DNA from 4 places in the Staphylococcus simiae genome. Region 4 is predicted to be linked to each of the others. Evidence: riboswitches for the same ligand, from Rfam matches in the RefSeq annotation. Region 4 holds a riboswitch; each other region holds the start of a gene.
The links. A riboswitch is a leader RNA that binds a small molecule or an ion and turns the genes downstream of it on or off. The one in region 4 is predicted to bind S-adenosylmethionine.
Positions count from the first base shown of each region.

Region 1: linked by a shared signal. The riboswitch ahead of metK (methionine adenosyltransferase) and the one ahead of J3R86_RS10330 (Na+/H+ antiporter NhaC family protein) in region 4 are both predicted to bind S-adenosylmethionine.
Region 2: linked by a shared signal. The riboswitch ahead of J3R86_RS11555 (MetQ/NlpA family ABC transporter substrate-binding protein) and the one ahead of J3R86_RS10330 (Na+/H+ antiporter NhaC family protein) in region 4 are both predicted to bind S-adenosylmethionine.
Region 3: linked by a shared signal. The riboswitch ahead of metX (homoserine O-acetyltransferase MetX) and the one ahead of J3R86_RS10330 (Na+/H+ antiporter NhaC family protein) in region 4 are both predicted to bind S-adenosylmethionine.

Region 1 covers NZ_CP071589.1:1,782,795-1,785,004, reverse strand. Annotated here, with positions in the region: gene pckA (phosphoenolpyruvate carboxykinase (ATP)) at 1-937, opposite strand, end outside; SAM riboswitch class I at 1,092-1,202, shown strand; gene metK (methionine adenosyltransferase) at 1,306-2,210, shown strand, end outside.
Region 2 covers NZ_CP071589.1:2,489,289-2,491,498, reverse strand. Annotated here, with positions in the region: gene J3R86_RS11560 (FAD-dependent oxidoreductase) at 1-230, opposite strand, end outside; SAM riboswitch class I at 543-652, shown strand; gene J3R86_RS11555 (MetQ/NlpA family ABC transporter substrate-binding protein) at 751-1,569, shown strand; gene J3R86_RS11550 (aspartate aminotransferase family protein) at 1,779-2,210, shown strand, end outside.
Region 3 covers NZ_CP071589.1:14,104-16,313, reverse strand. Annotated here, with positions in the region: gene metX (homoserine O-acetyltransferase MetX) at 1-909, opposite strand, end outside; SAM riboswitch class I at 967-1,065, opposite strand; gene J3R86_RS00055 (AzlD domain-containing protein) at 1,273-1,602, opposite strand; gene J3R86_RS00050 (AzlC family ABC transporter permease) at 1,599-2,210, opposite strand, start outside.
Region 4 covers NZ_CP071589.1:2,219,990-2,222,199, reverse strand. Annotated here, with positions in the region: gene J3R86_RS10340 (SDR family oxidoreductase) at 1-27, shown strand, start outside; gene J3R86_RS10335 (hypothetical protein) at 549-1,157, shown strand; SAM riboswitch class I at 1,282-1,377, shown strand; gene J3R86_RS10330 (Na+/H+ antiporter NhaC family protein) at 1,447-2,210, shown strand, end outside.

The DNA of each region.
Region 1 (2,210 bases), 440 kb from region 4:
CATCGAAATTGACACTGCCATCCTCTGCTACAACAGTATTTTCTAATATTGTACCGTATTTAATAGCATTATAAATTTGTGGTTCTTTTTCCTTTGATAAGTGAATAGCTTTAGCGTAACATCCACCTTCGATATTGAAGACACCGTTTTTGTTCCAACCGTGTTCATCATCACCAATTAATTTACGTTTAGGATCTGCAGATAAAGTCGTTTTACCTGTACCTGATAAACCGAAGAATAAAGCAACATCGCCTTTTTCTCCGACATTTGCTGAACAATGCATGCTCATAATGTCTTGCATTGGTAATAAATAATTCATAACAGAGAAGATACCTTTTTTCATTTCTCCGGCATATTCAGTACCACCAATTAGAATCACTTTATGTTTGAAAGAAATAATAACGAACGTCTCTGAATTTGTACCGTCAACTTTTGGATCAGCTTTAAAATGTGGTGCTGAAACAATTGTGAAATTGGGTTTTATTTTTGATGCTTCTTCTTTAGATTCAGGTCTAATGAACATATTTTTAGCAAATAAATTATGCCAAGCCAGTTCATTAATGACTGTTAGTTTTAACATGGTATCTTTGTCACTACCTGCGTATCCATTAAAGACATACAGTTCATCTTTTTGATCTAAATAATCTAACACTTTATGGTATAAACTTAAGAATGTTTCTTCATCAATGGGTTGATTAATAGTTCCCCAATCAATGTTATCTCTATAAGAAGGTTCTGTGACAATAAATTTGTCTTTAGGTGAGCGACCAGTATATTTACCTGTGCTAGCATTAACAGCGCCTAATTCTGTGAGTACACCTTCATCATTGTCCAGTATTTTATTATACAATTGCGTTGTTGAAAGTTGGAAAAGTGAAGATGGTTTCTTTAATAAGTTGTCTATTTTAGTTGATTCAGTGTAACTATCTACTGACATCCTAAATCCCTCCAAAGCGATAATTTAAATGTAAGCCTTTACATTTAAATAGTATAACACATTGAAATAATTAATCTACAATATTTTATAGTAAATTTTTATACCAAAAATTGACATTAATTCTGTAATTCGGTACTATTATTCTTAACGGATTCTCTTATCCTGAGTGGTGGAGGGACATGGACCCAATGAAACCCAGCAACCTCTTTTTTATAAAAGAAAGGTGCCAAACCGTTTGCAGACATATAGGTCTGAACGATAAGAGCGAATGGACGTATTAGGCCTTCTCTCTATGTAAATAGTTAGAAGGCCTTTTTAATTAGCTCATACAAGAGAATTGTCGTAATTTAAAATAAAAGGAGCAAATTATGTTATATAACAAACGATTATTTACTTCAGAGTCAGTAACAGAAGGACATCCAGATAAAATAGCTGATCAAGTGTCAGATGCTATATTAGATGCGATATTGAAAGATGATCCAAATGCACGAGTGGCATGTGAAACAACAGTAACTACAGGTATGGCTTTAATAGCTGGAGAAATATCTACAACGACTTATGTAGATATTCCAAAAGTAGTAAGAGAAACAATTAAAGACATTGGTTACACTAGAGCTAAATATGGCTACGATTATGAAACAATGGCAATTTTAACGGCAATCGATGAACAATCACCAGATATCGCACAAGGTGTAGATCAAGCATTAGAATATCGTGATAATAATTCAGAAGAAGAAATTGAAGCAACAGGTGCGGGTGACCAAGGATTAATGTTTGGATTTGCTACAAATGAAACAGATTCTTATATGCCTTTAGCTATTGATTTATCACATAAATTAGCAAAACGTTTATCTGATGTTAGAAAAGACCATATACTAGATTATTTACGTCCTGATGGTAAAGTTCAAGTGACTGTTGAATACGACGAACAAGATCATCCAGTGCGTATCGATACAATTGTTGTGTCAACTCAACATTCAGAAGATGTGACATTAGAACAAATTCAACAAGATATTAAAACACAAGTTATTTATCCAACTGTACCTGAGAATTTATTAGATGAGCAAACTAAATTTTATATCAACCCAACTGGTCGTTTTGTAATTGGTGGACCACAAGGTGATGCTGGATTAACAGGGCGTAAAATTATCGTAGATACATACGGTGGTTATGCACGTCATGGTGGTGGTTGTTTCAGTGGTAAGGATCCAACAAAAGTAGACCGTTCAGCTGCTTATGCTGCACGTTATGTTGCTAAAAATATTGTTGCAGC
Region 2 (2,210 bases), 270 kb from region 4:
GTATTAACGTGAATATTAACACCTTGTTTCTCATAAGAAGCAGTCGTAGCATAATGTAATGAATCTAGTGAAGGTGATACGTCTTCTAAATAACTTTGAATACCACAAGATAAGAACGAAGGTTTATCGCCACTTTCGAAGACTTCTATTTGTGCTTGAGGGTCTTCTTTTAAAAGTGTTTCTATAACCTCATAACCTGCATGTGATGTTCCTACTACAACATATTTCATAATTTGTTACCTCCAATTTTCAATCTATAATAAAATATACCTTTAAATTAAATAGTGATATTAGTTATTTACCACATAAAATATTTATTACACAAAATAATATAGAGAATCTAATAGTTTTCAAAAAAATGTCAAAATTGAATATAAAAAATGATCTGAAATGAAAAGTAAGACAATTCACCAAGTAGTCGAATTAAACTATTATACAGTCTTATCGTAAGTGAACGCGTATTATTATTATCGGAATTTTCAGAATTAATATTGACTTTAAAATGAAGCAGTGATAGGATAAATTCAATTCAATAAATGAGACTCTTATCAAGAGAGGCTGAGGGATGTGCCCTATGAAGCCCAGCAACCGTCTTACCAAAGACATGGTGCTAAATCACAATAAAGTAGCTTACTACTTTTGAAGATGAGAGAAAGAACATGGGCTTTCTCTTAAACAGGAGGAAGCTTTTTTGTTGTATGATAAGTAACTTTCTTTATTGAGTAGTTAACAAGAAAGGTGGGCTTACATATGAAAAAAATAATGGCTATAGTCGTATTAAGTATATTAGTGATAAGTTTAGCTGCTTGTGGTGGTGGCAAATCTTCTGAAGATAAAAAGATAACAGTAGCAGCATCACCAGCACCACATGGAGATGTCTTAAAGTACGCTAAAGAACAAATGAAGAAGAAAGGCTATGACTTAGAAGTTAAAATTGTTAATGATTATAAAGTACCTAATAAATTACTAGATAAAGGAGATGTTGATGCTAATTTCTTTCAGCACGTTCCTTATTTAAAAGCTGAAAAAAGAAGTCACGGTTACGATATAGAAGAAGTAGGTAAAGTATTTACAACACCAATGGGCGTATATAGTAAGAAATATAAAGATATTAGAGACATACCACAAGGTTCAACGATTTATGTCTCTAATAATCCAGCAGAAGAAGGACGCTTTTTATCATTTTTTGTTAATAAAGGATTAATAAAATTAAAACCAGGTGTCAATATAGAAGATGCTAAATTTGAAGACATCAAAGAAAATAAAAAGAAGTTAAAATTTAATCACCAACAAGGTGCTGAGTTTCTTCCAAAGACCTATAATAGTGGGGAAGGTGCAGCAGTAATTATGAACTCTAATTATGCATTGGATAATGGTTTGATACCATCTAAAGATGCGATTGAGCTTGAAGGTGAATCGTCACCATTTGCTAATATCATCGCTGTTAAATCTGGTCATAAAAAGGACGCTAAAATTCAAGCGTTATTGGAGGTCTTACGTTCTAAAGACACACAAAACTACATTAAAAAGACATATGGCAAGGATGTTATTCCTTACCAAGCTAAATAAAGTTAATGTTATCTGGACTGGTGCTACAACACATAAGTCCAGATTTTTTTGTGAAAGTAAGAGTGTAGTATTATTCTATAAGTTATAATTGTCAGAATATATTTACAAATCAGAATTTTATTAGTATATTGAATACTATCATTAATTGAAAAATATGGGGAATTAAAACTAGTTTTTTAATAAACAAGGCAATGGGAGGATGAAGTAATATGAGTAAAGCTTATGATTTAATTGAAGAAGATGAACAATATTTTGCTAAATCAGGTCGTATTAAATATTATCCGCTAGTGATTGATCATGGTTATGGTGCAACATTAGTAGATGTTGAAGGCAAAGAGTATATTGATTTATTAGCAAGTGCAAGTTCTCAAAATGTTGGACATGCACCTAAACAAGTGAGTGAAGCTATTAAAGATCAAGTAGATAAATTTATCCATTATACACCAGCATATATGTATCACGAACCACTAGTTAAATTAGCTAAAAAACTTTGTGACATTACACCAGGTGATTTTGAAAAACGTGTAACATTTGGATTGTCAGGTTCAGATGCAAATGATGGTATTGTCAAATTTGCTAGAGGTTATACTGGTAGACCTTATGTCATTAGCTTTACTAATGCGTATCATGGTTCAACTTTT
Region 3 (2,210 bases), 420 kb from region 4:
TCTATTAAAGTTAAGTAGGAAGCCATCATGACCAACATTATCTGGTACAAAGAAATGGCGATGATATTTAAAGCGTTCGCCTAATGCTTTTACTTGATCATCTGGATATAACAAATCATCGATGATCGTTAATACTTTGGTATCTAATTGGCCAAAGACTTGATTTACATCTTGTCGACCTCGCTCAATATTATGACTATCTAAGACATCGAGTAGTGTGACGTAGCAATTCAAATCAAATTGTTGTTTGAATTTATTACCTTGGTATTGTTGATACTCGACTACTTCATCTGGTGTAAAGCGTTGATCATAACTTTTAGAGGAGCGATAGGTTAAGAAACCAAGTTGTCGCGCTATACTCAATCCTTCTTTACCACCAATATGTATGGCTTGTCGCGCTATTTCATTAAACGCTCTACTATACGACGATGTTTTATCTGTTGCCGCTAAAATAATCGCTTTATCCACAGTAAAGCGTTGATTATAAAGCATTTCCATCGCTTGCATGCCACCTAAACTGCCACCAATTAAAATATTAATATGGTCATACCCAAGTGCTTCTATTCCTAATTCATTAGCTCTAACAATATCTCTTAATGTAAGATGACGTGGAAAATCAGGATCATTTAATGGTGAGCTTGAACCAAACGGACTACCTATAACATTAAATGTTAGGAATTGATAATCGTTAATCGGCATATAACCACCATCAATAATTTCTCTCCACCAACCATGGTTATCATCAGTTCCATAAGTTAAATGATTTCCAGTTAATGCATGACAAACTACAACTAATGGTTGTCCTTGATACCCAACATGTTCATAGCGTAATTGTAAATTATTTATTACTTCTCCAGACTCAGTTGTAAATTCACCTAAATTCAAAGTATCTACTGTGTAATTTGTCATCGTACTTTCCTCCTTATTAAAAAAACTTCCTACTCAATGAACAGTAAGAAGTTTGTATACTTATCATTCGAGTGATTCGTTGGTATTAGCACCGTGCTAAAAAGTCGGTTGCTGAAGTATCATCGGGCCAAGTCCCTCAACTTCTCCTAATAAGATATATGAAATTGTTAAACGTTAGTTGTTAGTGCAAATCAGTCTTGCTGGGGTAGGTCTATGAAATATTTTTTATTATTTGTAACCCACTCTCATTTTCGAAAGTGACTAACACACTGTTGTGATAATTATTCCATGCTGTTTCGATAACTATTCAGAATTTTCTAATTACTAGTATTTTAACTAAGTTAGCCATGTCGTTCAACCTATTTAAAAGAAAAATCTCAGTAATGCCATGACAACAATGCCACCAACAATCGTTATCGTCAAACTTCTAGAAATGATAGCTAGCAATAAGGTCGGAACTAACGCAATGACATAAGGCATATTTAACGTGTAACCATGACCATGCATTGGCTGTTGTATTATTGAATCTATGACCAACGCTGTGAATAATGTGATAGGAATAAATGATAGCCACTGTATAACTTTATCAGGTAGATGTACTTTAGAAATCAGCATAAATGGCACAATTCGAATAATGAGCGTGACTAAACCACATAATAAAATAAGTATGAGCATATATGTAGAAATCGTCATTTATCCATCACCACCCCTAGTGTTGCTGCTAAAACAGCTGAAATTAAAATTGCAACATATGAAGGCATCATTAAACTCAATATCAACATCATAACAATAACCGCAACAATTAATACGACATAAATACGGAATCTTGATTTTGTTATTGATTCAAATTGAGCAATTCCTAAAAAGACAAACATCGCAGTAATGGCAAAATCTAAACCAAGCATTTCTGGATTTGAAATATATTTACCAAATATTGCACCTGCAACACACGACACTGTCCAAAATAGATAAGCTGTAATATTTAAACCATGTAACCAGCGATCATTAATTTTTTCTCCTTTTAAATAAGGGGTAATTGCAACTGCAAACGTTTCGTCAGTAACTAATGAACCAAGTCCTACTCTATTCCAGAAACTATATGTTTTATAATTAGGTGCTAAAGACATACTTAATAAGAACATTCTAGAATTGACTATTGCTGTAGTGAGAATAATGGCAGTCATAGGTGTACCAGCAATCACCAGGGCACAGACAATAAATTGTGCTGCACCAGCATATATAACGAGGCACAGTAAGATAATTTCTAAAATACTAAAATTTTGTGAAGCGGCTACAATACC
Region 4 (2,210 bases):
GTAACTGGTGGTATTCAAATAGATTAATGTGTATGACAGCACATTGATAATCGTATATGGAATGACTAAGAGACTATTCGTAAGTGAATCTCTGGTCATTCCATTTTTTATACATAAAATAGCAATATTTAAGTTTTCTAGACAACTTGGATAAACGATTTTGATGAGCCTGAGACAAAAAGTATTTTACACTTAACATGTAGTATTTAGCAGTAACTGTCGGTTTTAAAAATGTTATTAAATCAACGTTTTAAAAACCTAGTCAGTCTTGCCAGGGTGGGAGGGACCCGTCATAGAAAAAATTTAAGGATTACAGTTGACACTATTCGTGCAACTGCATAAAAGCTACAAAAGATTAAAATCTAAGTAGCTTTAAATGTGCAAGACGGGCATATACGCCATAAATTTTTGACAAGATTTATGTCTGTCTCTCTCCTACTTTTAGCATGTTACTATTAAATTAATTTTGAAAATTAGCGAACCATAGTCAACATCAATGCCCTTTTAGAAACAAAGCGACATATTACATCTTGAAAGGATGACGAGCGATGTTTAAAAGGCTAGCGATTACATTTAAACTTTTGACGTTTGTAGTTGTGGCTATTGTACTTAGTACTGCATTATTGTTCGATAAAATGGATGATACAAGTTTATTAATATTATGTAGCGGGATATTCTTATCTTGTATGTTATTAGGTAATATGTTTGCAGTAGCGCATAATATACAACAACAACGTATTTGGCTGACGCCATTAGGTGACTATACGATGGCCATGATAGCAACCGTTATTGCCTTCTTACCCTTTTTAATTATTGGTGTAGTGCCAACAGTTTCTAGCAATCAATGGCAATTACTTATCATCTTCTTAATTTGGGTACCAATCATCATTGCTAATATCATACTTAGAAAGTTGGGCATTGATTATATTATAAATGCGCCAGATAGAGATAAACGCGTTAAAGTGATGTCAGCAGAACGCACTAAAAAGTTGAAATATTGGTCTTTAATCATTACTTTAGTGAGCGTTATGCTTATTTTAATAGCACTGTATTTTAAATTATGGTTGCTATTAATCATTCCAATTATGGGATTAATTATTATCGTTGTTATTATGCTGTATATCGATGTTAAATATGATATTAACAACAATGATTAAGATAACTTAGTTTGATGAACGAACAACAAGTGATGAAAAAAATCATTTAAATAAGTACTTTTATTCTAATGACACTTGACGCTAACTATGTTATCTTTTACGGTAAGACTTTAAATCATATATAAACTTATCAAGAGAAGTGGAGGGACTGGCCCTACGAAACTTCGGCAACATGACTAATGTGCCAATTCCAGTAACCGAAAAGGTTTGAAGATAAGCAGGTATTCATCAATTGACCTCTTTCTTCTTTATCAGAAAGAGGTATTTTTATTGGAAAGCAGGTAAAAAAATGGAAGAACAGAAAAAAAGTAATGCATGGGCCTTATTTCCATTGTTATTATTTGTAGCTTTATTTTTAGGTGTTGGTATTGTAACGGGTGACTTTACGACAATGCCATTAAATGTTGCGATTACAGTCACAGTCATTGTGGCGTTATTAATGAATAGGAAAGAATCTTTTGCGTCTAAAGTTGAAGTGTTTACTAGAGGTGCTGGACATTCAAATATTATCTTAATGATGTTAATCTTTGTCTTAGCAGGTGCTTTTTCAACAACTGCTGAAAAAATGGGTGGCGTAACATCCACAGTAAATTTAGGATTATCATTAATTCCACAAAATCTTATCATCGTTGGTTTGTTTATTATTTGCATGTTTGTATCTATTTCAATGGGGACGTCAGTTGGTACAGTAGCAGCAATTGCTCCAGTTGGTTATGGGTTTGCGCAAGCAACAGATGTTCCTACTGCACTAGCAATGGCGACAGTTGTAGGTGGTGCCATGTTTGGTGATAATTTATCGATGATTTCTGATACAACTATTGCTGCCGTACGTACGCAACATACGAAAATGAAAGATAAATTTAGAGTGAATTTTAAAATTGTCTTACCTGGTGCCATTATAACGATTATCGTATTATTCTTTTTAACTAATGGTATAGCGATTGATCATACTAAAAATTATGATTACCAACTCGTCAAAGTCATTCCGTATGTCTTGGTGTTAGTATTAGCTTTAATAGGTGTGAATGTTATTATCGTATTAATAGGTGGTAC